Regions from separate parts of the Paenibacillus sp. FSL H8-0104 genome, predicted to be linked through region 3. Evidence: riboswitches for the same ligand, from Rfam matches in the RefSeq annotation. Region 3 holds a riboswitch; each other region holds the start of a gene.

Region 1 (11,008 bases), 1.5 Mb from region 3:
TTCATGTCCATCGTCATTTTCTGTCCATTCTGTTCCATCTCCATGACCATGTTTACATCCGTACCTGCAGGCAGATAGGTTTCCTTGTTAATCATATATTTCATCTTCATGCTTGTAATATTCATTTGTTCAAGCATCGCTTGGGTCTGGGCATTCGATCCGTTTTGCTCCATCACGGCTTTGGCCAGTTCCTTTACGTTATCACCGGATACATTAGCGTTAATGACATAATTGTCGCCATCTTCTGTAACTTCGGTGTCTTCCTCAATCTTTTTGAACTGATCCAATTCACCTTCTGGATTCATGCTTGCTTTCATCTGCTCCACCAATTCTTTGGTTTGAGCTTCAGGAATTTTAACCCATTGTTCTCCCACTTGTGAATAGATCGTATCTGAAGTGATGTATTGCTTTACATTCTGCGCTTCCTGCCCAGACATTTCCATTTTCATCTCTTGATAGATCATCATTGGATCTTTGATGATATCCATTTTGAGCGATGTTTTAACCTGTTGATCCTGTGACTGTTCACCAGCATCCAGTTTCAGATTCTGATCAATGTTTGCTTCAGTTGTGAAGCTTTTCATTTCTTTGGTTGCTGCATTCGTTTTGGTAATCAACTCATCCAGGGTAGGGATCTTTGTTTCCTGCTCCGCAGGTGTATTACCCTCGTTAGATGTTTCATTGTTGGTCGCTGGCGGCGTTGCCGTGTTGTCTGTGTCGTTTCCGCATGCTGCCAAGCTTACTGCTAATAATGCCCCGATAATTAATGTAGTCCACTTCTTCAAGTTGTTTTCCTCCCAAAATAGATATGATCTGTAGTCATTACCCAATTATTTCCGCTATTAATCATCAAATTTGGATACAATGTGTCGCACGAGACTTTTTCACAGAAATCGATCTTTGATCTCCGGTGTAGGCAACATACACGCTTCATCCTTGCCAAACCAGCGATAACGGTTGCGAGCAACCCAGTTATAGACTGCATTACGAATAAATTTCGGTATCATGATGAACACATATAACAACGGATAAGGAAACTTTAGACCCTTAGCCAATCGCAGTGCGGCGGTTGAACGTGTATAGTATTTTCCATTTTCAATCAGCACAAAGGTGTCCATACTATCTGTCGACAAATTGCCTTTCTTCAGCAATTCCTTGGCTACATCCGATTGAAGCGATGCAAAATGATATTTTCCTTCCGGGTCACGCTTGATAATCCATTTGGTTAAGCCCTGGCAGAAGTGACAGACACCATCCACCAGTACGATCGGATGTCCCTGATGCACATCTGTTTGATTTGCTGTCATATTGGCTGCCTCCTATTGTTGCGGTTAGAGTAACTTACCCAATCTGGGCCTTCTTGTTCACTAATTCTAAATTTATTTCTAGAGGTAGTTCAAAAAGACTGAACACCGCTCTTTTTGAACACGCATAAATGGGAAATATAAAGAAAAAGAGCGCAGGCATTGTGCCCACGCTCGTATCTGTCCGACAATTATTCCGTAACTGCCTTTTCCATCCATTGGTCATCGATCATCTGTTGATGCAGGTCACTTGCCCACTGGTCCATACATTTGCAAATGAAATCTTTGCGACATACTGGACAAGGGGTTTTCTGCAGACGGCTGATATTGGTCATCTTCCATTCCGGTGAACGGGTGTAGAATACACGGCATTTTGTACCGTCTACCAAATTCATTTTGAATTCATACAATCCGTCTTCCTTGTTACCATAAGCTAATTCTAAATCTGCAATACGCGGTCTATAAGACATGGATATCACCTGTTTAATTCAAATTTGGTTCATGCAATGACACTACTCAGTACTAAGTTATATTAAAGAAAATTCAGATCAATGTCAACTCGCGCATGTCTACCCGCCAAACAGAATATCCAGAATCGTCCCTACCTGTCCCTGTTTTTTCCCTTTCAAGACATCCGGATCAAATACTTCAACATACCCGCAGGAAGCACAAGCCACGAACAGGTAGTGATTATGCTGTATATCAAACATCTTACTCAGGCCTGCTCCTGACATGGAAACTTCCTTAATGTTACAATCCGTGCCCCTGCATTTTGTACACACAAATCGCCGCTCGATCATCTCTTCAATACTCATCTTCGTTCCCCCTTTATGGAATGTGTAGCATGAAGTGAGAGTGCAATTATGTAAAATAGTACGCGATCTGGCATCTAATCTCCTGCATCATGTCCTTATATGATAATCAACACAAAACCCTGCCGATTGCCAGCAGGGCTTTGTAGTCGAACATCAGGTATCTGGGATAACCTGCTCTATATGTTCCCTTTACTTACCAGGAGTCAAATCTTAAACTACGTTTAATACAACATCAATGTTGCCGCGTGTTGCTTTGGAATATGGACAGAAATCATGCGCCTTGCGGGCCAGTTCCTCTGCTTGACTGTGATCTACACCAGGCATGCTAACGTCCAGACGAACAGACAGCTGAAAACCGTCATCCGCAGGGTCTTTACCAATGGATACGTTACTTGTAACGACCACATCCTCCAATTTCACACCTGCTTTGCGTGCTACATTGGCAAGGGCACTTTCATAACATGCTCCATATCCAGCGGCAAAAAGTTGCTCAGGGTTAGTACCTTCACCACCGGAGCCACCAAGCTCTTTTGGCATTTTCAGATCATGCTTAAGCACGCCATCCGAAGAAGTCACCGAACCTGTACGTCCACCTTTAACTGTCGCTACTGCTGTATATAAAGCTTCCATTCAGAATCTCTCCCTTATCCATATAGTTTTTTACTGCCTTCCTTTCAATTTAAACTTCTGGCTCATTTTGAAACGCAATTTTGTATCTTTATCAGCTTTTACAACTTTATTATTTTCATGCATTTCAATGCCATGGCTGTATTTTCCCTAAGGTTGGGTAATATACGAAGGGGCATATTCAAGCTACAACCGAAATTTTGTGCTGATACATAAAAGTTGCACTAGACAAAAATAATTGAAGGAGTACAATGTAACAATAAACATAAAAATTTAGATATATCATGAGCGGTTTGTACCGCATCAATATCTCCAAATCAATAATTCAAAGTCAGGTGATTATCGTATGAGTAAAAAAAATCCGTTCAACGCTCCTTCAAGAGAATCATTATCTACTGCGGGCATGGCCCCTTCCCTTGGAGAAGCACATAGTTCCATGAAAGTTCCGCAGAATGCTGCATGGTGGAAGAAATTCCTCGCCTTTGTAGGCCCAGGATACCTCGTTGCCGTAGGTTACATGGACCCGGGGAACTGGGCAACAGATATCGCAGGCGGCTCGCAGTTCGGGTATACCTTGTTATCCGTTATCCTGTTATCGAACCTGATGGCCGTTGTCCTTCAGTCGCTGGCTGGCAAGCTCGGTATCGTCACTGGACGGGATCTGGCTCAAGCCTGTCGTGAACGATTCAGCATGCCTGTTGTTATGATGTTATGGATTCTGTGTGAGCTTGCCATTGCAGCTACCGATCTGGCTGAAGTCATTGGTTCTGCCATCGCATTAAAACTGTTATTTAACATCCCCATGTTATACGGCGTTATCATCACCGCAGTTGATGTACTCCTGATTCTTGTTCTGCAAAACAAAGGCTTCCGCGCTTTGGAAACTCTCGTCATTGTGCTGATGGCAACAATTGCCCTCTGCTTCGGGATTGATCTGTTTCTGGCAAAACCGGATATGGGCGGTGTTCTCCATGGTTTTGTACCAAATGTTGAGATCCTGCAAAACCCGGCTATGCTCTATATTGCCATTGGTATTATCGGAGCAACCGTGATGCCGCATAATCTGTACCTGCATTCTTCCATTGTGCAGACCCGTCAGATCGAACAGACACCACAGGGCAAAAAAGAAGCCATTCGGTACTCGACCATGGATTCTACGATTGCGCTGACACTGGCCCTGTTCATCAATGCAGCCATCCTGATTGTATCTGCCGCTGTATTTCACAGTGCTGGTATGACGCAGGTTGCTGAGATCGCTGATGCCTATCATCTGCTGACACCTCTATTGGGTACTACGGTCGCAAGTATCCTGTTCGGTGTGGCGCTGTTAGCATCAGGTCAGAACTCTACCCTTACAGGTACACTCGCTGGGCAGATCGTTATGGAAGGTTTCCTGAACATTCGAATTCCGGCTTGGCTACGCAGACTGGTCACACGTCTGATCGCCATCATCCCGGCGGTAATTGTGACAGCCATTGCAGGAGAACATGGCACAGAAGAACTGCTCATTTTGAGCCAGGTCGTGCTGTCGCTTCAATTGCCCTTTGCTGTAATTCCCCTGGTGATGTTCACAAGTGATAAAAAAAGCATGGGTGCATTCGCCAACAAATTGTGGCTCAAAATCATCTCATGGGTCATTGCCGCGATTATCGTTGTGCTGAATGTATATCTGATCATTCAGACGATCCGGTTGTTCTAATCTCATTTTAATTGGCTAAATACTAAAAAGGCTGATCAACTCCGGTATTTTATACCCAGTTGATCAGCCTTTATTGTTGCAATCCAATAAACAACCATCTGAATCTAATCCTGATTTGGCATCAGTAACGGCAAGAGTTGATCCAATGATTCAACAGTCCAATCCGCACGTTTGTCATCCGATAGATCTGGCTGGAATCTTCCGTAACCCTGCATAATTCGAATCGTACGCATGCCCAGATTCCGAGCAGGTATAATGTCGTTATCGATCCGATCTCCGATCATGACGGCTTCCTCCGGTTCACAACCTGCCTGCTTCAAGGCCACAGCGTATAACTCAGGGTCTGGCTTGGACACTCCTTCTTCAGCTGAACATGCCAGAACATCAACATACTTCCGCAAGCCGTAACTCTCCAGTCTCTCTTCCGTTCCAGGACTCTGATTGGCAATAATGCCAATGCGATAATGCCGTGACAACTGCTGAAGAACAAAATCTGCTGAAGGAAAAGGACGTTCAAGATCTTTTTGAAACTTCAGCTTGTCCTGAATCTGTTTTTGATGCCCCTCGTCTTCAACAAATGTGCGAATCGCCACTCTCATAGGCCATTGCTCATATTTTCGGTAACAGCTCGCGAACAGTTCGCGTACCGCCTCAATTGTCACCGGATACCCCAAAGCACAAGCTTCACGGACAAACTGTCCGATAATATCATCAACCGGCTCCCATTCATCCACCAGCGTATCTCCAACATCAAAAAACAACCATTTCAATCCACCTACATCCGGCACGCCAATTCCTCCTTGTAAGCCACAGGTGATTCCTGATCCTAATCGAGTTCAAAAAGTCTGGTTTTCAGTACCAAGAAGATGGAATGAAGCTAGAAATGGAGTAGCGGAGCGTAGGGAAAACTACGTGAGCCACGGACATTTCGGCTGAATTTCATATTCGATGCTGATGATGCCGTTAGGCATCCTTCGTAATCAAAAGCGGACTTTTTGAACAACCTATAGAAACCATAAAAAAGAAGACTCACCATCCTGCATGAGTCTCCTCAAACTTCCGTTTATCGATGAATCAATTTCATAATACCTTGAGTGAATTCTGAAATTGATTCTAATACATTCAATTATAACAGGCACCTTACACCTGAGCAATCAGAAGCTATGGCATTAACCATTGAGGAGAAAGCCAACTTCCCCATTGAGCGAATATACAATCCGGTCTGCGCCCATGCCCCGATAGATGCCCTTAGGATGACTCTGCTCCGTAATGACGCACAGGGATTTCGATGTCCATGAACGGCAGATCTGTAAATAACGACAGGTCAGATTCAGACTGTTCTCGAAAATAAACACGTTGCCTACGCTGCCCTGCGGCAAAAACCATTTTTGAGCTGCAGCCGTATTCATGCGAATGACATGTTCTACTCCGATTCTACGGAGTCTTCGCTCTTCCCCTGCACTGTTGGTTAGAACGGCAAACGGCATTTTTTTGTACATCAGCAATTTGATAAATTTGCGTCCTGCTTCATTTGGAGCAGTCACTAAGACCATCTCAGTATCCATCATTCGTTCCTCCCTTGGCGTGAAAAGACAACAAAAAAGAAGCGTGGGGGACCAAGGCCTCCCGAACGCTTCTTAAATAACCCATGGCGAAAACACCATGAACCAGCGTACGGCTTGTTGCCTCTCCCTTTAACGCTTACGAGGTTAGCTGACGGATTCGGGCGCGAGAGTCGCCCTATTTCCGGCTGTCACCGGAAAATTCACCCCATGAATGCCCACTGTCCTGGACAGCGCATTCCGTTGGTTCCCCCGTTTTCCACTCATCAATGAATGGAAACTCAGCGATTAAAACATCGTTCGTATATCTTAAGGATAAGATCGAGCGATATTATCGTTTGTTTCGTTTTTCAAGTACATTTTAGTTTAAATTGAAATTACGTTATGAATCATACACCCATGCCATGTCGGTGTAAAGTCCGCCCAGATCACCAAATCGGCAGATTTTTGCCAATTCCTATCCATAATAACGCTTACAACAAAGTTATACTCTATCTATCTCTTCAAGGCTATCTAATTCTCACTCTGGCGTAAATCACTTCGCAATTCATTCACGTATTCTGCACAACTTGCCTGTTTTGATTCTTTTAACACCATATTAGTTTTGCAATATTTAATTGCAACCAATATAATAGAAGATATAAGAGTAAATAAATGGAGGCGATTTAGATGACAGTCTACGATTACAAAGTGAATACCCTTCGCGGTCAAGAAGTTGAAATGTCCGACTACCGTGACAAAGTGCTCCTGATTGTGAATACGGCAAGCTCATGCGGCCTTACCCCTCAATTCAAAGGTCTGCAAGAATTGCAAGACAAATTTCAAGATGCTCCATTTGAAGTGCTTGGTTTCCCAAGCAACCAGTTTGCACAGGAAAAAGGATCTTCCGACGATATTGCCGAGTTCTGTCAGATGAATTATGGCGTGAGCTTCCCCATGTTTGAGAAAATTGATGTGAACGGCTCAAGCGCTCACCCTCTTTTCCAACACCTGAGCACAGAAGCTCCTGGCCTGCTCGGCTCCAAAGCAATCAAATGGAATTTCACCAAATTCCTCGTGGATCAGAACGGACAGGTCATTAAACGTTATGCTCCCAAAACAACACCGGACAAGATTGAAGAAGATATCAAGAATTTGCTGCAAAAATAATACACAGGCCACCCGTAGCCGGAAGGTAGAGCAACATTCCTCCGGTAATGGATGGCCTTTTTTCAACCCAGATGTCATACTGTTCGAAAAAGACAAAAAAAAGAAGCTTCCCATTAATGGAAAGCTTCTTTTTAATCGTTCATATGATGCGGTCGAGAGGACTCGAACCTCCACGGGCATACGCCCACTACCCCCTCAAGATAGCGTGTCTGCCATTCCACCACGACCGCATGTCGTAAATAATCGGCAACAGAATTGATTATACCGGGTTCAGAACTAAAAGTAAAGTATTATTTAATACTTCTTTTTCAGCTAGGCATTTTCATCAAAAATCGCATAATCTCGTCATCTTTACCCATGAACTGCATATCATTAGATTTGATCCCCTCTTTTCCGGCTTGAGCCGATCTTGTTGATTCATTTATATATAGTCCTTCCTTATATAGTCCTCCCTGCACTTCGCCACATAAATAACACGATAAGTTATATAAAATAACACAAATATTAAATTCCAGATTTAATACATTAAATTTAACGGATACTATTGACAAAAAGCGGACATTTATGGGATGATAACTATCATATAATTCGGATTCTCAAACATAAAGCAAACAAAAAGGAATATAAATGTTACTTTAAGTGACATTTAACGAACACAGGAGGCGAATGATTGTGAACCGTGGGAATAAGCTGCTCGATTATGTCAAACTGCTTGATTCCTCTATTCAGGTTGGAGGGTTCACCCATTCCTTCGGCATGGATATCCATATCAGGGAGGGTACCATTCGTAATGCTGAAGATCTCGAATCATTCATGCGTTGTCAGTTGCATCCGAGCATCGTTCGTCTTGAAGGTATGGCTATCAAAGGCATCTATACCGCAACAGATCACAAGGATACATGGCGGATAGCTCTGATCGACAAGCTCGTCCATGTTCAGCGAACCCCTGGAGATCTCAGAGAACAAGCTGCCGCCATGGGTAAACGATTGATCAGACTCGCACGCGCTCTGCACCCCTGGATTGAATTCAGCCAGCTCGAACAGATCTTTGCCAAATATGATTCGGTTGGCTGCCTCTCCACTGTTCACGCCTGGATTAACCACCACCTCGACATCCCGGTCGAGGAGGCGGTCCTTGGTTACCTGCATTCAGCCATGAATGCCTGCATAACCGAAGCCTCCAAAGTCATTCCCCTGAACAACGATACAACCAAGGATCTGATGGTCCGCCTGGCCACAGATCTGGAGAATGAATGGAAGACCGTCAGCGCCTCGGCTGCGGATGGACTGGCACAGCCAACCTCGATGTCCATGAAATCGTTTTTCCCCAGTTTCCATATGCTCGGAGCTGGACTTCATGCCTACAGGGCCTAATCCTCTTCCTCCTCATGCCTGCTCCCCTTCATTCAAACAAACTAAAAAACACGCGGCAACCTCCTTGCCGACGTGTTTTTTGTCATTTTATTTGTTTTATTTACGTATTTACGCCATTTATAATCACAAAATACACTTTTTTCCGTCTTTTTTAATTGTTAGATGACGAATTTACGTATATAATGAAACGTACAGCTCGCATTTCTATATATACTACATGAAGAAAGGGCGGCTGAATACTACATTCTAACCAGGGGTGAACCCTTTTGAACAAGAAAAAACCAGTTACTCCGTTCGGATGGGCCATCAAACGACGGCTAACCGAACTTCAAGTGGACCAGAAGACCTTTTGTGAACAGCATGGCATCCCACCCTATCGTTTATCCAATCTCATTCACGGCACACGCAAAGCAACCCGATTCAGGCACCTGGTCGCTGATATTTTGGACATTCCAGATGAACTGAGATAAGATTTCTGCCAAAGGAGGGTCTCATCCATGAGACATGTTACATCCGATCTGGAGAGGCTGTCGTTCCAGTCCATACGTCACCAGCTCATCATCGTTGATGACAATTGGATTATCCAAAGTTGTAACCGTGCCTGGCAACAGGGACTTGGTCAATGCTCACCAAACCCGGATATACACAGTAGTCATAGACACTACCTGCACCTGACGGAAGCCTGGGCAAAACGAGGCAAGAACGCTAACATGGCACTTGTCGCACAGAATTTGAAAGAACGCGGAATACCCTTTAATCGAAATCATACATATGACATCTGCGTGTATACTGTATACAACGAAAAGAGGTGGTTTCGTGTAGAACTCACCCCTCTATCTTATTCAAATTCAATTCTGGATACCGATCTTGCTTTAATTGCACACATGGATATTACCGAACAGAGAAAGACAGAACACCAATTGAAGAAGGCATTGTCCGAAGTGCGCACATTGCGCGGACTGCTGCCTATTTGCGCCGTCTGCAAACAAATCAAGGACGAAGAGGAACACTGGAACTCCGTTGAGAGTTATCTGGAGAAGCATACCCACGCCGAATTCACCCATGACATCTGTCCGGAATGCATCCGGCGGTTATATCCGAAATACTCGAATATCCTGGACAAGCGCTCCTGAAACCTTTCTCCACTGGCCGACTAACTACAACTATACGGAGAGATGATGTTCAAACTGCGACATATCCAGTTCTTGCGGTGTCCCATGCAGGGTTATGGTTCCTTTGTCCATGATATAGATGTAATCTGCGGCACTTCGTACAAAATCAATACTCTGCTCTACCAGCAGAACCGAGAGGTTCCCCTTTGCCTTGAGCTGCAAAATAACCTGCCGAATGTCCTCCACGATAGAAGGCTGGATGCCTTCTGTCGGCTCATCAAGGAGCAACAACCCCGGACGCGAAGCCAATGCCCGAGCGAACGCCAACTGTTGCTGCTGTCCACCACTCAGATCCCCGCCCTGCCGTCCATACATCGTAGCAAGCACTGGAAACATCGCCAGTACATCCTCCGGGAACGTTTTTACTCCCGGTGCACTTGTCTCCAGACCAAGCAATAAGTTTTCTTTCACCGTAAGCTGCGGGAAAATCTCCCGCCCCTGCGGTACATACCCAATCCCTGCCCTTGCCCGCTTGGCTGTGTCCAAGGTGGATAACTCCTGATTTTGCCACTGAATACTGCCCTTGCGTGTTTTGAGCAGCCCCATTAATGTTTTCATCAACGTTGTTTTACCTACACCGTTACGACCCATCAGACACACCACCTGTCCAGGCTGTACATCCAGGTTCACACCACGAAGCACATTGCTTTCCCCGTAGCCGGATTCAATTCGTTGCAGCGACAGCATGGTCATCCCTCCTTTTGCCCAGATACACTTCTGCCACTTTCGGGTCTGCCTGTACCTCCGCCATCGTACCTTCCTTCAGCAGTTTTCCTTCATGCATCACCGTTACCTTGGCTGCGAACTCTCGCACAAACTCCATATCATGCTCCACCACCACAACCGAGCGTTCACGCGCAATCTCTTGCAGAAGTCGCCCGGTCTTGTGTGTTTCTTCATCCGTCATGCCTGCAGCTGGTTCGTCCAGCAACAACACCCGCGGCTCCTGCAGAAGCAGCATGCCAATCTCCAGCCACTGCTTCTCCCCATGCGACAACGCTCCTGCACGAGCATCAACGCGGTCTTGCAGACCAATCTGGAGGGTAACATGCTCCATGGCAGCACTCATTTTCCCATATCGACGAATACCGATGGCTTGCAAAGGGGAACGGCGAGTCTCCGCTGCCAGCGTCAGATTCTCCTGTACCGTCAGACCTGCAAAGATCGATGGCGCCTGGAATTTGCGTCCCACACCTTTGCGAACAATCTGGTGCTCCTTCAGTCGCGTTAATTCCGTGCCATCCCCCATCTTCACCGAACCGGACATGGGTTTTGTTTTGCCACATATCACATCCAGCATCGTTGT
Region 2 (11,008 bases), 3.8 Mb from region 3:
GTTCACTCCAAGTTCAGTTAAGTCATACAGATGATCCAGCACACCTTGCAAATCTCCACCAAAATAATTGTCCAACTCAGGTTTGCCACCCCAGTCATGGGTTTCTTTTGGATTCAGCTTGGGATCTCCATTAGCAAACCGTTCCGTCATGATCTGATAAAAGACGGCTTCTTTGGCCCACTCGGGCACCTTAAACACATCAATTTCATGTATATACGAGAACTCATAATATCCTCCCGTTGGATAGGGGGTCTCATAATGAATTCCATTATCCGCTAGAAAAACATCTTCTGAACCCGCAGTTATCCGAAATATATAAGTGAGACGTTTGAATTGTGGCTTGACGGCAGCCTCCCAATAATCAAACATATTGTCTGAAGCAGCCTTCTCCAATTGAATTTCCTTGTACGTTCCATTCCAATCGTACTTATCTCCGGTCAGTGCAGTCACGTATTGCACATCATTACGTTTGGTTCGTACGCGCAGATGTATGGTAGACGAATTATAGGCATAAGCCCATTTGTCACGAGGAACATGATACATGGCTTCGAGCAGCATGACAGCACCTCCTGAATATAGGATAAGTTATAGAGGTTGTTCAAAAGACCGCTTCATCCCATCTTCTCGGTACTGAAAACCGGTCTTTTGAACACGCACTTATAGTTATAATTAACCAAGTTAGTCAGCAAACGAATCACATTTACTGTAATAAAATGTATTATTTTCATCGTTTTCAAAGGTTTCTTTCACAGCATTTCCAGCTTTGTGCTGAATATACTTACAGCTAATTTAGAAAAAAGGGTGCCCTAAACAGCTTGGAATTCAAGATTGTTCAGGGCACCCCTATATAACATGTTGAAAGTGAATTTTAGCGAATAGCTTGCTCGAACTCCGTGCGGATGGTTTGAAGCAGCTCTGGCTGGCTCAGTACGTCATAGGCTGTTGTTGCAAGTGCCTTGGCTCCCAGAATCATGCCATCCAGCGCACGCTCCTGAAGTGCAAGGTCACGGAAGGCTATGGAGTGCAGTGTATGCACCTCGTCTACAACACGAATGTAGGGATGAATTGCAGGACATTTCAGGGAAACGTTACCGATGTCCATAGAGCCGTGATCATTACCACTCACAATCTCTTCTTGCGGGATCCCAAGTTCCATCAGATTTTGACTAAACGCAGCTGAGAATGCTTCATTGGTAACCATCTCGTCATAGGACGTTTCATAGTTGGATGTCACCAGCTTGCATCCTGTCTGGAGAGCAGAACCTTCAGCGATCTGAATCACACGTTCTGTGAGGATATTCAGTTCTTTACGAGTTGCTGCCCGTACATAAAATTGCGCAGAAGCATAGTCAGGAATGATATTTGCTGCCTGACCTCCGTTGTTGATCACACCATGAATCCGAACGGTGCTTTTCACTTGTTGACGGAATGCATTAATCCCGTTGAACGTTTGAATGACAGCATCAAGTGCATTAATACCTTCGTGCGGACTTGCAGCGGCATGTGAAGATCGGCCATGGAATTCAAATTGCACAGCATCAATAGCCAGCGAGCTGCCTGACTTTTCGTAGGCATAATATGGATGCGCCATGAGAGCGACGTCACAGTCATCGAACAAACCTGCTTCCGCCATCGGTACTTTGGCACCACGTGTCTCTTCAGCGGGGGTGCCAAACACTTTAATCGTTCCACCTACTTCATCCAGAATGGATTTCAGCCCAACTGCAGCTCCAAGACTCATCATACAGATCAGATGGTGACCACAAGCGTGACCGATCTCCGGCAACGCGTCATATTCACACAATAACGCAATGGTAGGGCCGGGTTTAGCGGCTGAATAGGTTCCAATAAAAGCTGTGTCTAGTCCAAGGATAGGAGCCTCTACAGTGAACCCGTGATAGACAAGTTCTTCTTTTAGACGAGCAGAAGCAAGGAACTCTTCATTTCCCAGTTCGGGGTTGGCACCGATATATGATGAAATGGCTTTAAAACGGGAAGCATATTGATCAATAACCGTCAGAATTTGTGATTTGTTAGCTGTCATTAGTAAACTCCTTATGCAAAAATGAAAATAATTCATTGATTATATCATGTTTGCTTTATTTTTTCAGAAACAAGTCAAGATTTGTATTGTCAAAATGCATTGCATAATCATGCATTGTACTTTATAATGACTCAGTCATCAACATGAGAAGCATACAAAGTATTGTAAGGGGAGAGAAAAAGGTTGAAATTAATAAGTCGTTACACCATGATGCTGTTGACCTTTGTTATTCTGCTGACGACTGCCGTTCCTGTGGCACTTGCAAGTGGAACTACAGATAATTCAAACAGTAAAAAGCTGGTGCTCGGTACAAGTGCCGATTTTGCACCATACGAATTCCATAAAGTGATTAATGGCAAAGATGAAATCGTCGGCTTCGATATTGAGATCGCCAAAGAGATTGCCAAAGATCTTGGCGCTGAGCTTGTGATTGAGGATATGGGCTTCGACGGTCTCCTGCCTTCATTGCAGAGCGGGCGTGTTGATCTGGTGATTTCAGGTATGACGCCGACGGATGAGCGGAAGAAAAGTATCGATTTTTCCGACACCTATTATAAATCAAAACAAGTGATTATGGTTCGCAATGTGGATAAAGACAAATATCCAACTATGGCAGAACTTGAAAATGCGAAGATTGGCGTTCAGAAAGGCTCCATTCAGGAAACGATCGGACAGAGTATTCCAGGAGCGAAGCTTACTGCGCTGGATAAAATCTCGGATATCGTGCTTCAACTGCAAACAAAACGCATTGATGCGGCAATCGTTGAAGATACCGTTGCTGCAGGTTATCTGGACGATATCATTGGACTTGCTGCTGCTGTTCCGGACGAAGAGCAAGCAGAAGCGGCAATCGGGATTCGTAAAGGTAATACCGAGCTGCTAGCTGCAGTAAATGGAACACTGGAGCGACTGAAAAGCGAAGATAAAATCAATCAGATGGTGACGGACGCCAGCCTCTTGATGGCGGATAAAGCGAACAAATCACAAAATATTTTCCAAGTATTCTGGGAGTACAAAAGTTTCTATGCTACAGGTGTAGGATACACACTTCTGTTGTCTGCACTTGGGGTTATCTTCGGGGTAATTATTGGATTGATCATCTGTTTGTTCCGTTTGCATGACGTTGCAATCTTGCGCTGGATTGGTACGGCTTACGTTGAAGTGATCCGTGGCACACCGATGTTGGTACAGTTGATGATTATTTACTATGGTTTTTCCCTGAGCTTTGGCATTAACTTCACTGCACTTCAGGCAGGTATCATTACACTTTCAATCAATAGTGGTGCCTATCTGGCGGAGATTTTCCGTGCAGGTGTCCAAGGTGTGGATCGTGGTCAGTTGGAGGCAGCGCGTTCATTAGGTATGGGAAGAGGCGCCGCGATGCGTTATATCATATTGCCACAAGCCTTCAAAGCTGTATTACCAGCGATCGGTAATGAATTCATAACTATCATCAAAGAATCCTCCATTATCTCCGTTATCGGTATGGTGGACATTATGTATCAGGCTAGCGTGGTCAAGAACATTACGTTCCAAGGGTTGAGTCCGTTTCTAATTGCAGCAGCCATCTACTTTGTAATGACGTTCATTTTGTCCAAGCTGCTGGGACGACTGGAAAGGAAGTTGAGTGCAAGTGATAGACGTTAGACAATTACACAAATCTTATGGAAATAACGATGTGCTTAGGGGCATAAACGTGACGATTGGCAAAGGTGAGGTTGTCGTGGTCATCGGTCCTTCCGGTTCAGGTAAAAGTACTTTCTTGCGTTGTCTGAATCTGCTGGAACAGCCTACCTCAGGAGAGATTGATTTTGAAGGCGTGTCAATCACGGACCCCAAGCATAACATTAACGCAACTCGTGAGAAAATGGGCATGGTGTTCCAGCACTTCAACCTGTTCCCACACAAAACGGTACAGCAAAACATCACGATTGCTCCGATTAAAGTGAAGAAACAATCCACTCAGGAAGCGGAGAAAATTGCCTCTGATCTGCTTAACACCGTGGGTTTGTACGATAAAAAAGATACATTCCCGAATCAGCTGTCTGGTGGACAGAAACAGCGGATCGCCATTGCTAGAGCATTGGCCATGCAGCCGCATGTGATGCTGTTTGACGAGCCTACGTCGGCACTGGACCCTGAGATGGTCGGTGAAGTGCTGGATGTCATGAAACGTCTTGCAGAAGGCGGAATGACGATGGTCATCGTAACACATGAGATGGGTTTTGCACGTGAAGTGGGAGACCGAATCCTGTTCATGGATGGCGGGGTTATTGTGGAAGAGGGAACACCTGATGAGGTGTTTGGAGCACCCAAAAATTCACGTACACGTGATTTTCTTGCGAAAGTACTCTAAACGATGTGATCAAATAGCGTTACTGACTTCGAGTCGGTAACGCTATTTTTTTATGGATAATAATCACGTGTGGATTCGGAAAAGTAACTTTTCTGTTACCAAATATAAAGAAGTCGGTTCGCCAACTTTTCTGAATTATCCAGTATTCTTACAGTTGATGACATGCTAAAAACCATTTGGTAAGAATTACTACAAGTTCAGGTTACAAAATTGTGATATATTGAACTCTGCCGAAACTTCCGGACAGGGAGTGTGGGGGATGTAACGATGCAGATTGTGCAGGGGGAAGATCTACAGCACACTGCTTGGGGTGAATTGGGTACATAACGTTTCAAATGTAACGAATAACCTATAGGGTGGGCTCCTCATCCGAATCCGACAACTAACTTCGCAGGCACAATGAGGGAGGAAGACCATGATTAACAAGAAACGTATAGCCAAAACAGCAGTAGCATTAATGACAACAGCAATGCTCATTCAAGCCGTTCCGGCTCACGCCGATTCAGTTCATGTGGCCAAAGAAGGGGATACCTTCTACACCTTATCAAAACAATATGGAGTAGCACTCAACACGTTGGTTAAAGCAAACAACGACATTTCGGCTTACAACATTTATGGTGGTTTGAAAATTACGATTCCCGGTAAGGCAAACAATGTTGCAGCCGCTGCGGCAACGGAGAGCAAGACCCCAGCCAAAACAGTTACCACAGCAAGTTTGGACGTTAACGCAGATAACAAAGTGGTTCAAGCCTGGGGTAAAACATTCGATTACAGCAAAGCCGTTAACGTGAAAGCAACGGCATACTCTGCAGATCCGTCTGAAAATGGAGGATGGGGTGCAGTCGATTATTTCGGAAATGACCTTGAACTGGGCACGATTGCAGTTGATCCAAGTGTAATTCCACTCGGAACCAAAGTACTGGTAACTGGTCATAGCCATCCAGGATTGCCAAAACAGGCTTTTGTAGCCACAGCGCGGGATGTGGGTGGTGCAATCAAAGGTCACCGGATTGATATCTTTATCCCCGGTAGCAAACAGTCTGTAAGCTCATTTGGATTTCAGGATATCGAGCTGTACATTCTGAAGTAGAGAGAAAATAACATTTTAAATGAATTCAAACAGGGTGTCTGCCAGTCGCTAATTCGCGATTGAACAGCACCCTTTTAATATTCTAATTTATTTTCTATCACGTTCATCTTAATCTTTGGCCTTTGGCAATCCCAACATTTCGTCCAAGGTGACCAGTTCATATCCCCGATTACGCAATTCCTCAATGATTTCAGGCAAAGCCTCAATCGTGCCGTTCAGGTTTGATCCTACACCGCCTCCAGCATGTTGCAGAACGATGGAGCCAGGTTTCACGGCAGAGAGGATGTTATCTTTCACCTGTTCCTTTGAAAGGCCTTTCCAGTCCAGGGAGTCTACGTTCCAGTTCACAATGCTATAGTGTTGTTTGGCAGCCCATCTCAGCTGTTCTTCATTAATGTCTCCATAAGGCGGCCGAATCATCTTGGGCGTATATCCTGCCAAACGTCGAATAATATCCCCGGTATGTAAAATTTGTTTGCGAAAGGCATTCATCGACAGCTTACTGAATTCAGGATGATTGTAGCTGTGATTACCAACCATATGCCCTTCCTTAACGATGCGTTTCACCAGATCCGGATGTTTCTCAGCACGACTACCCACGATAAAGAATGTAGCTCTGACATTGTATTTCTTCAATACATCCAGCACTTGTGGAGTAAATCGTGGATCAGGTACATCATCAAAAGTCAGTGCAACCTTCTTGGTTGAAGGACCATTGGTTTTGAACGTATCGGCATATTTTTGACGTAATTGTCCCAATGTCAGTTGTTCTTCTTCCGCAGAATCCGAACCTGATACGGATTCACTTGGCGGGCTTGAAACATCCCGCGATGAAACTGGAGCATGATATCCTCCGAGAAAAATAACGATAACCATTAGCATAATGAGGCGTACGCGCATAATAACGGCCTCCTTTTCCAAAATGACGTTCTCCTTGGTATGCCCGGGAGCTCCATAAAATATGCGCAGTGTGAGAAGTTTCATTGCCGATTTAGCTCATGACAGCCATAATTCCTCCATATATAACATATAGAAAAGGATAGGTGGATGGGTATGAGTACATATGATTTGAAATCCATACGTTTACAGGTGATTGAAGCAGGAGAAGATAAGGTTTTTCTCGTTACCGGAGGAAAGGCACATATTGGCGCAGTAGCCACGTTCTACGTGGATCATGAGCGCGTAAGCGGGATGACAGTACATATTCCTGGGCATAAAGAACAAGAGCTGTGTGAGCGGCTTGCCCGAAAGGCTGCCTTGCAGCTGAAAGTAACCGTTACGGTGATCATGGGTATCCATTTTGATTCCATCACGCGGATGCAGATCGACGAAATCGTGCAGACTGCAGAGAGGTTGATGGAGGATCATCTGAACAAAGATAAACGATTTTCCTGACATAAGAACCATTCAATGTTTTGATTTTATTTGCTAAAATTGAAACGAGTTGTAGATTGTTACGTATGTATGTTTATATACGATGTAATATCGACTAGGAGGAATAACATAATGTCCATTTTCAAACGTTTGCGTGATCTAACTATGTCTAACATCAACGCCATTATTGACAAGGCGGAAGATCCAATCAAGATGACGGACCAATATATCCGTGACATGCAAGAGGATCTGGAAGATGCGGAGAAAGCAGTAGCTCAACAGATCGCCATTGAGAAGAAATTCAAGCAGTTGTTCGAAGAGCAGGAAGCTCTTGTGAAGAAACGTGAAGAGCAGGCGCATACGGCGGCACGTGCTCAGAATCTGGATCTGGCTCGACGTGCCCTGGAAGAGAAAAAGGCTGCTGAAGAGAAGATGGCTGAGTACAAAACCAGCTATGACCAAAACAAGGCTTCTGCAGATAACCTGCGTGGCAAGCTTGACGAAATGCGTAAGCAGTTGACTCAAATGAAGAACAAACGTGAAACACTGGTAGCCCGTTACAATGCAGCAAAAGCCCAAACGGAAATCAACAAAGCGTTGAATGGGTTTGGCTCTGATACTGCAAGTGCTGGTATGAAGCGTATGGAAGAGAAAATGATGCAGATGGAAGCACAGGCTGAAGCAAGTAACGAAATGTCTTCCAAAGGAAAATCTTTGGATGAAGAGTTCGAGAAGTTGGGTAAAGATCAGGCTGTTGAAGATGAACTCGCAGCATTGATGAAACAGTACGATAATAAGAACTAATACCTTGGTTGTCAGCAAGGTTAACCAGCGGAGGAGAAGAGTATTTCTCCTTCGCTTTTAAATGCGGTTCATGTTGATATGTGGGGGCTGTGTAAATGGATTTGAACATTTTGGCGATGCTGGTCTGGACCGGATCTGGTTCGGTTTTGCTGTTTGTCCTGATGTATGTTGATTCACTGTTCACGAAATATAAGGATTTTGCTGAAGTTAAGGCTGGCAATATGGCCGTTACTACACGTATGGTTATGAAATTATTTGCACAAGGATATGTACTCGCTACGTCCATTTCTACGGCCGGTCACCTGGGAGAAGCACTGCTGGTCTCCGTTGTATCCTTTATCATTTTGTTGATTCTGGAGAGTGTTGTACACTTTATGATTCGCAAATGGGCCAACCTGGATCTGGATACGGGAATTCAGCAAGGGAAGACAGGGTACGGGTTGTTCTCTGGCGCTTTACATATCGTGGGCGCACTGATTATTGCAGCTTGTTTATAAGATAAGGAACAGGAGTAATTCTCATGAGTGTATGGAAACGAATTAAAGGAATACTAACGAAACCTGAACCACCGCAGGCAGAGAAAACGATGCTTCAGCTTGCACCTGGTGATATCTGTGAGGTTTCTCTGGTCACTTATGAAGTCGTTGGTCGGGTACAAAATCGTGCTCGAAATGCAGTTGTGCTCACGCTACAGGATGGTACCGCATTTCGATATTTGCATATCGAAGAACGGGAACTCACACGTTACGCCCTATATACACCAATTGATGGCAGGCTTGATGCGCCTGATGAGGTGCCTACATTGCTGGACCTGGATGGGCGCGCATATCATCTGGAGGAAGAGTATGGAGGCATGGTATCAACGGCAGGTAGAACTCCATATGGCCAGGCTGGAGAACAATTGGTATGGCAGTATCAGTCGGATGATAATATGCTTCTTCGCGTGGAGTGGCAAGACAGAAGATTTACACTGTATGAGGGTGAGTCCATTCTTCCTGCGGATATCAAAGTGATTCATTCGAGCTAGGAGAGGTTCCAATGAAAAAACGCTTGGCACATGGATTAAAATTAATGCTGGTCCTCAGCCTTGTCATGTCTCTGTTGTCCGCGTGCGGAGCAGCGCCTTCTGTTCAGGACACATATCCGCTTGAATCGGTTAACGGCAGTGGTAACTCAACGTCCTATGTGTACCGGGCTTCGGACCGTACCGTTCCGGAAGTGGCTCAGGAATTGTCTGACCAGCGGCAACCGGATCAAATCTCGGCAGAGAATACAGAGCGTATGTTCCTCGTGTATCAGGACGAGTATTATCACCTGCAACAAGACCCGAACAAGCCGGAGGATACATTGGTTGAGGTGGACTCCAAGGAATATGTTCGGCAGAACTACGATTCATCTTTTTTACAAGGTTACCTCACCGCTACATTAATTGGTAATCTGTTCGATTCTTTTGGCGGGCGAGGTTATGGCAACTATCGAGGATATACCAATAAAGATACGTATAAACCGAGTGCAGGATCTTATCGTGCACCAACAAGTAATGACAAGAAGCTTGCTCCACCTATTACTGTTGATCGGAAAGGTACGATTACAAGGCGCGGAAGCGATAAAGATTCAAGCGTGGGATCTGGCGGAGGATTATTCAACCGTAACAAGGATCAGAGCAAGGGAACCATTGATCGCAACAAGAGTAGTGGTGGGTTGTTTGATTCACCTAAGAAATCCTACAAAAAACCAAAAACCAGAGTGGGCGGCGGCCGAATTAAGAGGCGAAGATAATGATTTAATTATAAGCTTGGCTGCCCAACATATAGTTCAATCCAAAAAGAACAGGAAAAGGTATGACGGATTTATCTCTATCCGCGCATTTACCTTGGAGCTGTTCTTTTTGGTTTACAATTTGCGAACATGATTGGATTTACGTACACGGGGAATCGTTGTAGCAGGCTGTTTGCGAATCCAGCGGATAAATGGAATCATTCGTTCATCCTGTCTCAAGGATTGCAGATCAGTGAGACCAAGGGTTACAATGTCGCGATTGGTGTATAGCGAATGAATCTGTTTGTGACAGGGGATACACAGGTTGGCCGTTGGCAGAAATGTTCCGCCCATTTCTTTCGGTGTCAGATGATGAACGGTCGTATTCACAGGTTCTCTTCCGCATAATTCACATCGATTACTCATGATCATCGCCTCCCTTTGTCACTTATATTATGGGCAGACAAGATGCCTTTCATGTTGAACATAGGTCAAGGAATGTTACACCTGTAAGAAATAAGATTTTGTCACAGCATTCAATAAGTGATGTACTTGTTATCTTACAGTATTCGGGCTACACTTTCTTAAAAGATGATAGTCTTTAGGAGGTAAGAATACTTTTGAAAATGAACTCACATTCACATGATATGACAACTGCCAAATTCAATCGTACAGCTGTACAGGTACCGGATGCCCAGGCCAAAATAGCTGCAAGAGTTACTGTAGGCTCCATAGAGAAAGTTCACCTTGAATCTGCTCATGGCCGCACACTTGCAGAGACGATTCAGGCCCCCCATCCGTATCCATTCTTCAGGAGATCGGGTATGGATGGATTCGCGATTATCAGTACAGATACCATAGATGCATCGAGTGATCATCAAGTTTGGTTTCGAGTCATTGATGAAATTCCTTGCGGCTACACCTCGGATCACACCATTGTTTCAGGTACGACGGCTCGCATCATGACGGGTGCACAGGTTCCGGAAGGTGCGGATGCGGTAGTTATGATGGAGATGACCGAGAGCAAGGTAGAGAATGGAGAACAGTGGATTGCATTGAAACGGCACATATTGTCGGGTGCTAATATCACCCCAATCGGACTGGAAGTCCAAGAGGGACAGCAACTGCTCGAAGCAGGAACGATCATCAGGGCAGGAGAGCAGTCCGTGTTAGCTACTTTTGGCATAGCAGAAGTTCCTGTATTTCAACGTCCAAAGGTGGCGATATTCGCAACCGGCACGGAATTGCTTGATGTAGATGAGCCATTACAACCAGGTCGGATTCGGAACAGCAACAGTTACATGCTGCGCTCTCTGGTTGTTGAAGCAGGTGGAGAGCCTGTGATGTACGGTTCTATTGCAGACGATGTGAATACGGCAAGGGCCAAACTGGAAGAAGCCATTCAAGATAATGATATCGTGGTGACCACAGGCGGTGTATCCGTCGGGGATTATGATATTATGGGCGAACTTGTGCTGGAAGAACATGTGGAGATGTTGTTTAACAAAGTGACGATGCGACCAGGCAGTGTGACCACAGCTGCTATATATAAAGATAAATTGCTTTTTGCACTTTCGGGTAA
Region 3 (11,008 bases):
TTTTGTCATGGCAGGTCAATGGTTTCCCAAATTAAGTGCCTATGAACCTGTGGGCAGACGTGGACGAGCAACGGAAGGCTGGAATCTGCACCAGTACCATGGCAATTCAGAGTTTTACGCTGACTTCGGTATATATAGTGTGCGTATTCGGGTGCCTGAAACATACAAAGTGGCTGCTACCGGATTTCCGACGCAGCAAGCCGTGGTGAAGAATGGAGAAAAGGTCTATCAATTCTATGCCGATGATGTGCATGATTTCGCCTGGGCAGCCTCACCCGATTTTGTGTACGCCGAGGAACCCTTCTCTGCACCCAATGTGCCTGGTGTACGAATCAAGTTATATCTGGACCCAGCTCATCAGGATCTGAAAGAACGTTATTTCTACGCCGCGAAGGCCGCTCTAGCCAATTATAGCAAATGGTTTGGCCCATATCCTTATGCTACCTTATCCATCGTAGTTCCACCCAAAGCGGGGAATGGCGCTGGAGGTATGGAATACCCTACGCTAGTTACAGCCTTTGGAGCCGATGACACCACGCCAGGTTATGACCTGGAACGAACCGTAGTCCACGAGATCGGACACCAGTACTTCTACGGCATGGTTGCCAGCAACGAATTCGAGGAAGCCTGGCTGGATGAGGGATTCACCTCTTATGCAGAAGACAAACTGATGGAGCAGGAATACGGATTGATTCCGAATCTGCCGGTACAATCGGGACTGATTACTTCTCCGTCATCCTTAACACAAGAATCCTGGAAGTTCGATTCACAGAATGAGTATGCAGCCAATGTCTATACACGTGGCAAACTTGTATTGCTTGGTATCGAACATCAAGTCGGTGCCAAAAAGATGGAACGCATCCTCTCTACCTATGTGAAGAAGTACCGCTTCAAACATCCCACTTCGGCTGATTTTCAGAAAATTGTGGAACAAGTGACCCGCACTTCCTGGTCTGATTATTTTGATCAATACGTCTATAGTAACGGGATGGCTGACTTTGCTGTAGAGAAGATTCGTGTTACGCCCGTACAGAAAGACGGTCAAACATTGTACGAGTCATCCGTGACGATCGCAAAAAAAGGGAGTGATTACAACGCCGTTCCTATTCGCATTGCTTTTGAAGACGGGCATATCCTCACCAAGCAATGGAATGGCAAAGAAGATCGCATCACTTACAAATTAACTCACACATCCCCCGTATCCTGGGCCATGACCGATCCCCTGTACTCGATCGTGCTGGAGAACCGCCATATGAACAATTTCCTGAAATCCGGACTGGATGAGCAGACGAAGTCCCGCTGGAGCATGAGTGTAACCAAACTAATAGAAGCCATATTCGGAGGTCTGTCATGGTGAGGTGGAAACGGTGAAAGCGAAAATACGTGAAGGCTGGTTTCTCGTCCGTCAGCATATGTTCATTGCCGCACTCTTATTTCTTTATCAACTCATTTGGGGATATTTCTTCTATCGAATGGTACAATCGGCCGTCATCCCACTGCTCCTTCGCTATCCAGATGCTGATGCCGGTGAGCTGAGTACACTTTTGTTCAAAATGGAAAGTCAACTTAACCTGTCTACCCATCCGGAGGTTCATCGTTATCTATGGATTCTCGGGGGCATGCTGCTGGTTCGCATGTTGATCAGCCCCCTCATTCAGGCAGGACTGCTCTACTCACTTCAGCACTTTAATTCTACAGAAGAGCGCATCCCCTTTGTCCGCGGAATCAAAAATCTGTGGAAACCGATGCTGCTGCTCCACACCATACGTACATTATTGATACTTCTGCCCGCCTACTGGCTCATACCGAAGCTCTACTCGATTCTCATGGACGGATTTCATTCCCTTCAATTACTTTTACCTGGCATACCTTATGTTGCTGCCTGGATTGTATATGGTTGGATCATCCACCATGTCATACTCTATATGCAGTTCGGTGTTTCGGCACCAGAAGGAGAAGGCGGGGCTCACGGTACCCTCAAAGCACTCTGGATTGCACTGCGTCATCTCATCGCTGTAATCGGCATTGCATTACTGCTGGGCGGAGTACACCTGCTCGTCTTTGGGGCATTCACTACAGCCTCATGGTTATTAACTGGACTGACCGGACTTATACTACAACAGACGTATCCACTTGCCAGATGTCTATTGAGTCTGTGGAAAATATGCAGCCATTTCCGATTATGGCAGTCCAAAATATCCAAAGGCGAGAGCAGATAGTTTAAAAATTGTTACCATCACATGTTAAACTCATGGCCTAATATGTACTTATAAATAGGCAAACCTCAACCTTTCCCCGTCAAAGGTCGAGGTTTTTTTTGCTAAATTTGTTGCTAAACGTTGCCAAAGCCGTACTCCTCTGTTACAATAATCGCAGTGAGTTTTTAGTAACAACTTTGTAATCTTTACATTCATATTTGTAACTACTTAAAATTAAATCGTCATTTCTTGATTTCGCAGGTGCATAACTAGCATAGCCAAATTCCTGGCACCTGGGAAGCGGGGGAACCAGTTATGGGTGAATTGATCTTGCTACAGAGGGATCATAGGGGACCTTCAACCGAATCCTTAAGCTAACCTCGCAGGCATTGGAAGGGGAATATCTCTTGTTCAAGAAGAAATTAACCGCAGCTGTACTTAGCATCACATTCGCTTTATCGCTTGGTGCAGGTAGCGCATTCGCAGATTCAAAGATGGACACAGTAATTGATTCAGCAATGGGAACTACATACAAAAGTGGGGGAACAACGCTTAACGGCTTTGACTGCTCCGGATTTACCCGGTATGTATTCGACAAGTTGGGTATTGATTTGGCACGCCAATCCAGTTCCCAATTCGACATGGGCGATTCCGTATCCCGCATGGAAATGAGAGCTGGCGATCTGGTGTTCTTTAATACAACAGGTAAAGGCGTATCTCATGTAGGTATCTTTGTAGGGGATGGAAAGTTCGCACACTCCTCTTCTTCCAAAGGCGTTACGATCAGTGCATTGAGTGAAAACTATTGGGCCAATCGTTATGTTGGCGCAAAACGGATTATGAGCACGGACGCATATGAATCACTGGCCCTTGACTAGGGACAAGCTGAGCAACATGATGCTGTAACCATTAACCATACTGGAACGAAAGCAAGAAGCATAACAGAACCGCCCGGTACATTCTCCGCAGGAATGTATCCGGCGGTTTTTTTGTGCTTCAATCCTTATTCATGTTGCAAGTTATACTCGGGGTATATCCTGCGACATCAACAGGTTCATTTTGCGTTCGTTCGTCCGTGCCCTTATGATGTTTTTACCCATCCCGTTATAATATAAACGAAATTACCGGAACTTTTGTTTCATTTTTTTTCTTGGGAAGGAAGACTTGCTAAATGAACATCACTTTTGTAGAGTGGACAAAGAGTTCTGTTTCAAGGAAAGGAGCATGCAGGTGTATGAAGGAAACCCCTGTGACGTTTCACGTTGTACCCATGCGAGAAGAACATGCGGAGCTTATCTGCAGTTGGCAGTATGATCCGCCTTACAATATCTACAGCTGGCTCCCCTGGGAGCAGATGAAAGCTCTGGAAGTGGAATTCGGAGATGCACAGCTGCGGCAGAAGCAATATGCAATCGTCCTGGATCAGAACGATCGTATATGTGGGTTTGCTCAATACTTCCCACTTCAAGGGGTAACCCGGATTGGCCTTGGCATGCATCCAGAGCTGTGTGGTCAGGGTCAAGGGACAGCTTTTGTCACTGCCATTGTACAGGAAGCTATTCGCCGAAATCCCACGAATGAGATTGATCTGGAAGTACTCACTTGGAATGCTCGTGCCATTCAAGTCTATCTGAAGAGTGGATTTGTCACCCAGGATACATACGAACGACAGACCCCAAGCGGCTTGAAGCCCTTTCACTGTATGGTTTATGAAGGGCCTCGCGGTTAGAATCCATTGCAAAACAACCAAATTTGCCCCTTGTTATGTGATTAGTTCAAAAAATTCCCACAAAATGCTATGATGTCAGTACAGGTTCCGTTATAATGATATGGATAGTTTCAGGTTAGATGATCTTTCATTCTGGAGGGGACATAAGGGATGCACAAATGGATCATGAGCGGAGTATTTTTTGCAGCATGCGCTTTAGCTATTGTTTTAATGTTTACGCTTCCAGGGAAAGAAGAAGTGGCTGAAGAAGCCAAGCCAACCATGCCGGAAGTAACATTGGATGCCGGACAAGCTGAAGCACTGGTCAAAGCCAATTGTATCTCCTGTCACGGGGATCAGCTTCAAGGTGGCGTAGGACCTGCTCTGGCTAACATCGGTAGCCAGGATGATCTGGAGAAGATCTATTCTACAATTGTCAAAGGTAAAGGTGGCATGCCTTCCTTCAAGGGCAAGCTGCAGGATGAAGAAATTGCAAATATCGCCATGTGGCTGTCAGAGAAGAAATAATCTCTGCACACGCATAACAAAGAGGCGCTTAATCCCCTTTTGGGAGAATAAGAGCCTCTTTGTTATATCAATTATTAAGCCTCTGCGGCATGCTCAGCCAAAAAGGCCTCAACTTCACGTGCGGACGGCATCCCGGACTGGGCGCCGAGCTTTGTCACGGATAACGCGGCCGCACCCATGGCGAAGCCTACGGCCGCGTCCAAAGTCTCACCGCGCGCGAGGGCTACCGCCAGCGCGCCGTTGAAGCAATCGCCAGCGCCGGTCGTATCGACGGCGCTTACGGCGTAGCCGGGCGCACGGCACGCGCCGGCACGCCCTGCTTGTACGCGGCCACCAGGCGCCGCCGCGTAGACAGCCCCCTCGGGGCCGAGCGTCGTGACGACAGCGGCCCCGAGGGATGCGGCGAGCTCTGCGACCGCCGCATCTAGGTCTTCCGGCCGGAGATGATCCCGGCCGGTAAGCACGGCAAGCTCACTGCGGTTCGGCGTGACAACGTCGACGCACCGCAGGAGCTCCTGGGGCAGACCCGGCACCGCGGGAGCCGGGTTGAGCACCACCAGTGCGCTGCCTTCAGCAGCCAGTTGGGCGGCGCGGGTAACCGCTGGCAGCGGGATCTCCAGCTGTAGCAGCACCGCTGCGGCTGCAGTCAGGCTTTTAACCGTATCCGCCTCTTCCAGCATCTCAGGCACCACTTGCCCATTCGCACCAGGAATAACGATAATCCGGTTGTCTCCCCGAGAGAGCCAGATGGAAGCCGTCCCTGTTACCGTTTCTTCCAATATTCGAACCCGCGAGGCATCTGCACCACTTTCCGTCAGACTGTGCAGCAGACGTTCGCCAAAACCGTCCGATCCCACCGCGCCAATCATCGTCGTCTGTCCACCCAGACGCGCAGCGGCAACAGCCTGGTTGGCCCCTTTGCCACCAGCGAGATAATGCAGCTCCTCACCGCTCACCGTCTCTCCCTCTTCCGGAATTGTGTCTGTCTTCACCACAAGATCCATATTGAGACTGCCTACGACAGCAATAAGAGGTTGTTTCTGATTATAGTCTGACATGTATGGTTCACTCACTTCTGGCCGCGCGATAATAACCGACCTCGTTATTGCGACCTCATTTTGTCATAAGCTTCGTTATATTGCCCTGCTTCCTTGATATCTACAGATGTGATACCACCCGCATCCCATGATGTGAGACGCAGTGTAACCGTTGTATAATCAATTGTAATAAAAGGATGATGATTGAATGCTTCCGAGATCGCAGCGACCTCATCCACAAATGCAATCCCTTTCATGTAGTTGGAGAACACGAATTTACGTACAATCCACCGTCCCTCTTCCAGTTCCCAGCCTTCCAGCCTTCCCAGATGAGCTTCGACTTCCTCTTGCGAAAAAACCATGCGTTATCTTCCTCCCCATAGGATGGTACATTACAGACGTGAGTCCGTATAACCACCGACACCTTCGGCGCTATCAACAGCAACCTCAAAGGCCAGGCTCACCGCCATGCGGTTGGCCCATTTCACGACTAACATCTTACCACGGACAAGCTTCAAAATCCAATCAACTACATGGCATAGAACCAATAACCATAAGGCTTTGAGGGGAATTCCAATTCCATTTATACCCCTGAAAATGCATGTGAACACACTAAATTAAAGGTACAAATGTCAACTCTTCTTCCCCGATCAAAATATGAATGCGGTGCTGTTCCTTATCATGGATGACCACGCCACTTCCAACCGGAATAACGGACTCCTCGCCCAGCGCATAGAACAGATCCTCCGCCAACGCCTCATCCACTTCAAGTTGGTCAGATGCAGCCAGTCTCTCCCACTCTTCCGCGTCCATTTCAAAGAAAACATACCGATCCGGTATGCGTCCGATTGCCGTTGTCAGATCTGTCAAAATTCCTTCATAATCCCGTCCATGCTTTACGCCCATTGGCTTTTCACTCCTATTCGGCCCCTAAGGAGCGGATTTGATCTTATTATACCTGAAAATAGCCCTTAAAAAAAAAGGCCTTCTGGTCGATAAATACATATATGACCGTTTTAACTGTTTTAGCAACCGTAAGGAATGCCTAACATTGAACGGATTGCGGCCAAAAATTCGTCCGGAAGCCCGAACACAGCCGCTTGAAAGGATTCAATTTTATCTCATGGATGAGGTGTATGATGAACATTTCAACGATTATTGGACTAATTTTGGGGCTGGTCTCCCTTGTATTTGGTATGTTCTTGAAGGGTGCGCCCTTAATCAACCTGGTTAACAATCCCGCAGCCTACATTATTATCTTTGTTGGTACAGCAGGAACCATCTTTATCGCATTTCCGATGTCTGAAGTTAAAAAAATCCCTAAGCTTTTCGGGATTGTTTTCAAAAATCAAGTACTAATTGATCGCGTATCCCTGATCGGCACATTTATGGATTGGGCTTCCACTACCCGTCGTGAAGGTTTGCTTGCACTGGAATCAAAAGTAGAAGAGATTGACGATCAGTTCCTTCGTGGCGGTATGCGTATGATTATAGACGGCAACGATCAGGAATTTGTAAGTGATGTGCTTATGGAAGATATTCATGCTACAGAGGAGCGCCACCGTGGCAGTGCCTTGATCTTCGCTCAGGCGGGGATGTACGCACCAACGCTCGGGGTTCTCGGGGCCGTTGTAGGTCTCATCGCAGCACTTGCCGATCTCAGTGACATGGAGAAACTCTCCCATGCGATTGCGGCAGCATTTATCGCAACACTCCTTGGTATATTTAGTGGTTACGTGTTATGGCACCCGATGTCTAACAAGCTGAAACGGATGTCCAAGCAAGAAATGGAGATCAAGCTGATGATGGTTGAAGGACTGTTATCCATACAATCCGGTGTCTCCACCATCGCCATCAACCAAAAGTTATCCGTATTCCTGACACCTTCCGAACGTAAACAACTGGAAGAGAAGGAGGGATCACCAGGTGAAAAAGGCTAAGAAGCACGAACCACATGAAGAGCATATAGACGAGAGCTGGTTGCTTCCCTATTCCGACTTGATGACCTTGTTGCTCGCTCTGTTTATTGTATTGTTCGGTATGAGTTCAATCGATGCAGCTAAGTTTGAGCAGATGGCTTCCGCACTAAACAGTGCATTAAATGGAGGTTCCGGAATTCTGGACCATTCGTCCATGAATCCGGATACGCCAGGTGCTGATTTGGGTAAGAACAAACAGGAACCTACAGAAATCACCAAGAAAACACCAGCTCAGATTACAGATGCACAGATGGCTAAGAAAGAACAAGAAGACCTGGAGAAACTAAAAGAGCGACTCGACAAATATATCTCGAAGAACGGACTTTCAGACCAGCTGAACACCAAGCTGAATCAGTCTGAATTGAAGATCACCATCAGTGATAACGCCCTGTTCTCCTCAGGCCGAGCAGATGTGAAGCCTGAATCACGATCCCTGGCGAAAGCAATCTCAAGCATGCTGCAGGAGTTCCCTGAATATGAAGTGGTTGTATCCGGTCATACCGATAATATTCCCATTTCGAACAACCAATATAAGGATAACTGGGATCTAAGCGCAGATCGTGCGCTCAACTTCCTGAAAATCCTGTTGCTGAACTCGCAATTGGACCCTTCCAAATTCACACCAAGTGGTTATGGAGAGTATCACCCAATTGCCAGCAATGACACCAATACGGGACGGGCACAGAATCGCCGTGTAGAGGTATCTATCATTCGGAAGTATCAAAGTAACAATACAAATGTAAAAGCCGTTGGCGGAGGAAACTAGAGGCCTGCAGCGATTCATTAACCAAAGACCGTTCTCCAGGTACAAGGAGAACGGTCTTTTGGGTTTATATAAGGCTTATGCCTGGTTCATCTACATATTTCCTTACTATTCGGTATTATTGACTAGTCTTCATTAACTCTGCTTTCCGAAAAAAAGCCCTGCGCTCCTTTTCGGAAAGCAGAGCTTTAATCGGTTAAATTAGTCGAACTCGAACCAACTATTCCAGTGAATAGTCCAACAGACCGCCCAGCTCCGCTTTTTCAGCAGGGGTAAGCTCTCTCCATGAACCTGTCGCCATTTCTCCAAGATGGATGTTCATGATCCGAATACGCTTCAACTTACGAACCTCGTAACCAAAGGCACTACACATCCGCCGAATCTGACGATTCTTTCCTTCAGTCAGGATGATACGGAATACTCGATCCGTCATCCGGGTCACTGTACAAGGCAGGGTCATTTCACCCAGGATCTTCACCCCAGTGCTCATACCTCTAAGGAAACTCGGGGTTACAGATCGATCAACAGTAACGATATATTCTTTCTCATGGCGCCCTTCTGATCTAAGAATCCGGTTAACGATATCACCATCATTGGTCATCAGGATCAAACCTTCCGAGTCCTTATCCAGGCGCCCAATTGGAAAGATACGTTCATCGTGCCCGACAAAATCAACGATATTCCCCTGAATATGCTGCTCAGTTGTACTTGTGATTCCAATCGGTTTATTCAGCGCGATATATACATGTTTTCTCTTTTCCTTGATCGGTTTGCCATTAATTCTTACATCGTCGCCTTCTTCTGCCTGACTGCCCAGTTCAGCCTTAACTCCATTAATGGTTACCTGACCACTATCCACCAACTTGTCGGCTTCACGCCGGGAGCAATAACCTGTTTCACTAATAAATTTATTAATACGCAAAAGGTAATCTCACCTCATCTATTTCTCTTCATCTGTAAGTGTGTCATCTGTTACCTGATCTACCTCAATAACTTCCGGTTGTTGCTCGGAAGCAGGCAGTTCAATAATAACCGTTGTTCCCTTGTTCATGACGCTTTTAATATCCATCATGCCCTTATGTGATTGAATAATGCGCTGACTGACCATCAGGCCAAGCCCTGTTCCAGACTCTTTATTCGTAAAGAAAGGCTCCCCAAGCTTGGGCATCATCTCTTCCGGGATACCAATGCCTTCATCCCTGATCTCAATTCTGACGCGTTTCGACTGCTCGTCATGCTTGAGCTTGATATGGATGTTTCCTCCATTTGGCATGGCCTCCATACCATTTTTCAGCAAATTGATGAATACCTGCTTCAATTGGTTCTCTTCACAGTGTACCATAGCCGAATCGGATGAGGCACGCAGTACAAATTCTACACCATGCAGATGCGCCTGACTATCCAATAACGAGATGACATCGCCAAGAATAAAACGAATGTCCCGATTCTGAAAATGAACCGCCTGTGGTTTCGCCAGAATCAGAAATTCACCAACAATAAGGTTGATGCGATCCAGCTCCGATAACATCAGATCCAGATGACGATGATTCAGCTTGTTGCTCTCTTGCTGTAACTGCAGGAACCCTCGCAGCGTGGTCAGTGGATTACGAATCTCATGTGCCACACCTGCTGCAAGCTGGCCTACAGTTGTTAGCTTCTCAGAACGTCTCAGCAGCTCTTCCATCCGATTACGGCTTGTAATGTCCCTGGAGACGCTAATCAACGCGGTAATCTCTCCAGCCTCGTCTCGTACCGGAGCCGTACTGACACTGACCTCTACTCGGGTCCCGTCTTTCTTCATCCAAGTGGTTTCGTTGGACGTAATGGACATCCCCTCAACGAGTTGGGCATGCTGACGTTTCATTTCTTCTTCTGCCTCTGGCGGGATGATCTTCAGATTACGACCTTCCACCTCACGACTTCGAAAGCCATATAATTGTTCAAATGCGCGGTTAACCCGAAGCACTTTTCCTTCAAGATCCGTAATGTGAATGGCATCCGCTGTCTGATTGATAATGGACTCCAGATGTTCTTTCACCGCCCGATTCTCTTCATACATCTGTTTCAGACGGCTCGTATAATGGCCCAGATTACGAATCATGGCATTAATACGATTGGCCAGCTGGCCAAGTTCATCTTTCCTCTTTACTTTCAGACGGAAATCAAAGTGCCCGTCCGCTACATCATTCACTTTGCCCAGTATGGATTGGATCGGACGTGTAATATACCCTGCGAGCAAATAGCTGCCAAAGATCACAATCTCCAGCAAAACCAACGATATGGAGGCATGGCTCACCAACTGCTCAGATACCATGGAGGATATTTGCTTATAGTCCATGACAATACTGATCACATAGGAAGACTGATTGGGTGTGAAAATGGGAATAAAACTCTTCAGTACCTTCTGTTCGTGCGTTTCACTGACAAAAGATACATTTTGCCCTGTTCGAATGGCGCGCACCACAGCACGATGATCCTCATCCGTAGAACCATACTGGTATGTACCAAAACGAATCGGTCTGTTATTCAACTTGCTAAAGTTCGAATCTCTTCCGTCATCACCCATGTTCGGGCTACCAAAAGTCAACGGATTGATGCCTGTAATCTCCAGAATGGAGGGATTGACCTCACGAATTTTATTTAAAATCTCATCCGGACTAGAGATTTTCACATAGTCATCAACTTCCGTATTATTATAGAAGGGATTGATTATGTAGTTTCTCTTTCCATCATGGTAGTAACCCCAGATATCAATATCCGAAGGACTGGATGTCGAATATTCGAATCCATCTGAC

The links. A riboswitch is a leader RNA that binds a small molecule or an ion and turns the genes downstream of it on or off. The one in region 3 is predicted to bind cyclic di-AMP.
Region 1: linked by a shared signal. The riboswitch ahead of NST38_RS07220 (hypothetical protein) and the one ahead of NST38_RS00530 (C40 family peptidase) in region 3 are both predicted to bind cyclic di-AMP.
Region 2: linked by a shared signal. The riboswitch ahead of NST38_RS17580 (3D domain-containing protein) and the one ahead of NST38_RS00530 (C40 family peptidase) in region 3 are both predicted to bind cyclic di-AMP.

The regions. Positions count from the first base shown of each region.
Region 1 is NZ_JBBOTC010000001.1:1,623,669-1,634,676, reverse strand. Features, by position in the region: gene NST38_RS07255 (DUF6612 family protein) at 1-785, opposite strand, end outside; gene NST38_RS07250 (thiol-disulfide oxidoreductase DCC family protein) at 885-1,307, opposite strand; gene NST38_RS07245 (hypothetical protein) at 1,496-1,774, opposite strand; gene NST38_RS07240 (zinc ribbon domain-containing protein) at 1,874-2,119, opposite strand; gene NST38_RS07235 (organic hydroperoxide resistance protein) at 2,330-2,749, opposite strand; gene NST38_RS07230 (Nramp family divalent metal transporter) at 3,150-4,445, shown strand; gene NST38_RS07225 (HAD family hydrolase) at 4,550-5,233, opposite strand; gene NST38_RS07220 (hypothetical protein) at 5,615-6,010, opposite strand; cyclic di-AMP (ydaO/yuaA leader) riboswitch at 6,129-6,304, opposite strand; gene NST38_RS07215 (glutathione peroxidase) at 6,677-7,156, shown strand; tRNA gene NST38_RS07210 (tRNA-Leu) at 7,304-7,386, opposite strand; gene NST38_RS07205 (urease accessory protein UreF) at 7,829-8,530, shown strand; gene NST38_RS07200 (hypothetical protein) at 8,797-9,000, shown strand; gene NST38_RS07195 (hypothetical protein) at 9,028-9,663, shown strand; gene urtE (urea ABC transporter ATP-binding subunit UrtE) at 9,694-10,389, opposite strand; gene urtD (urea ABC transporter ATP-binding protein UrtD) at 10,367-11,008, opposite strand, start outside.
Region 2 is NZ_JBBOTC010000001.1:3,951,487-3,962,494, reverse strand. Features, by position in the region: gene NST38_RS17600 (alpha-glycosidase) at 1-558, opposite strand, end outside; gene NST38_RS17595 (M20 family metallopeptidase) at 869-2,044, opposite strand; gene NST38_RS17590 (ABC transporter substrate-binding protein/permease) at 2,228-3,691, shown strand; gene NST38_RS17585 (amino acid ABC transporter ATP-binding protein) at 3,678-4,400, shown strand; cyclic di-AMP (ydaO/yuaA leader) riboswitch at 4,619-4,813, shown strand; gene NST38_RS17580 (3D domain-containing protein) at 4,816-5,490, shown strand; gene NST38_RS17575 (polysaccharide deacetylase family protein) at 5,599-6,390, opposite strand; gene lpdD (prenylated flavin chaperone LpdD) at 6,544-6,885, shown strand; gene NST38_RS17565 (PspA/IM30 family protein) at 6,997-7,668, shown strand; gene NST38_RS17560 (DUF350 domain-containing protein) at 7,764-8,165, shown strand; gene NST38_RS17555 (DUF4178 domain-containing protein) at 8,189-8,695, shown strand; gene NST38_RS17550 (DUF4247 domain-containing protein) at 8,707-9,447, shown strand; gene NST38_RS17545 (HNH endonuclease) at 9,562-9,852, opposite strand; gene NST38_RS17540 (molybdopterin molybdotransferase MoeA) at 10,053-11,008, shown strand, end outside.
Region 3 is NZ_JBBOTC010000001.1:101,618-112,625, reverse strand. Features, by position in the region: gene NST38_RS00540 (M1 family metallopeptidase) at 1-1,357, shown strand, start outside; gene NST38_RS00535 (hypothetical protein) at 1,368-2,219, shown strand; cyclic di-AMP (ydaO/yuaA leader) riboswitch at 2,465-2,602, shown strand; gene NST38_RS00530 (C40 family peptidase) at 2,606-3,076, shown strand; gene NST38_RS00525 (GNAT family N-acetyltransferase) at 3,433-3,927, shown strand; gene NST38_RS00520 (c-type cytochrome) at 4,078-4,434, shown strand; gene rbsK (ribokinase) at 4,509-5,492, opposite strand; gene NST38_RS00510 (4a-hydroxytetrahydrobiopterin dehydratase) at 5,537-5,833, opposite strand; gene NST38_RS00505 (hypothetical protein) at 5,864-6,019, opposite strand; gene NST38_RS00500 (hypothetical protein) at 6,084-6,377, opposite strand; gene motA (flagellar motor stator protein MotA) at 6,611-7,411, shown strand; gene motB (flagellar motor protein MotB) at 7,398-8,216, shown strand; gene rluF (23S rRNA pseudouridine(2604) synthase RluF) at 8,434-9,135, opposite strand; gene NST38_RS00480 (ATP-binding protein) at 9,154-11,008, opposite strand, start outside.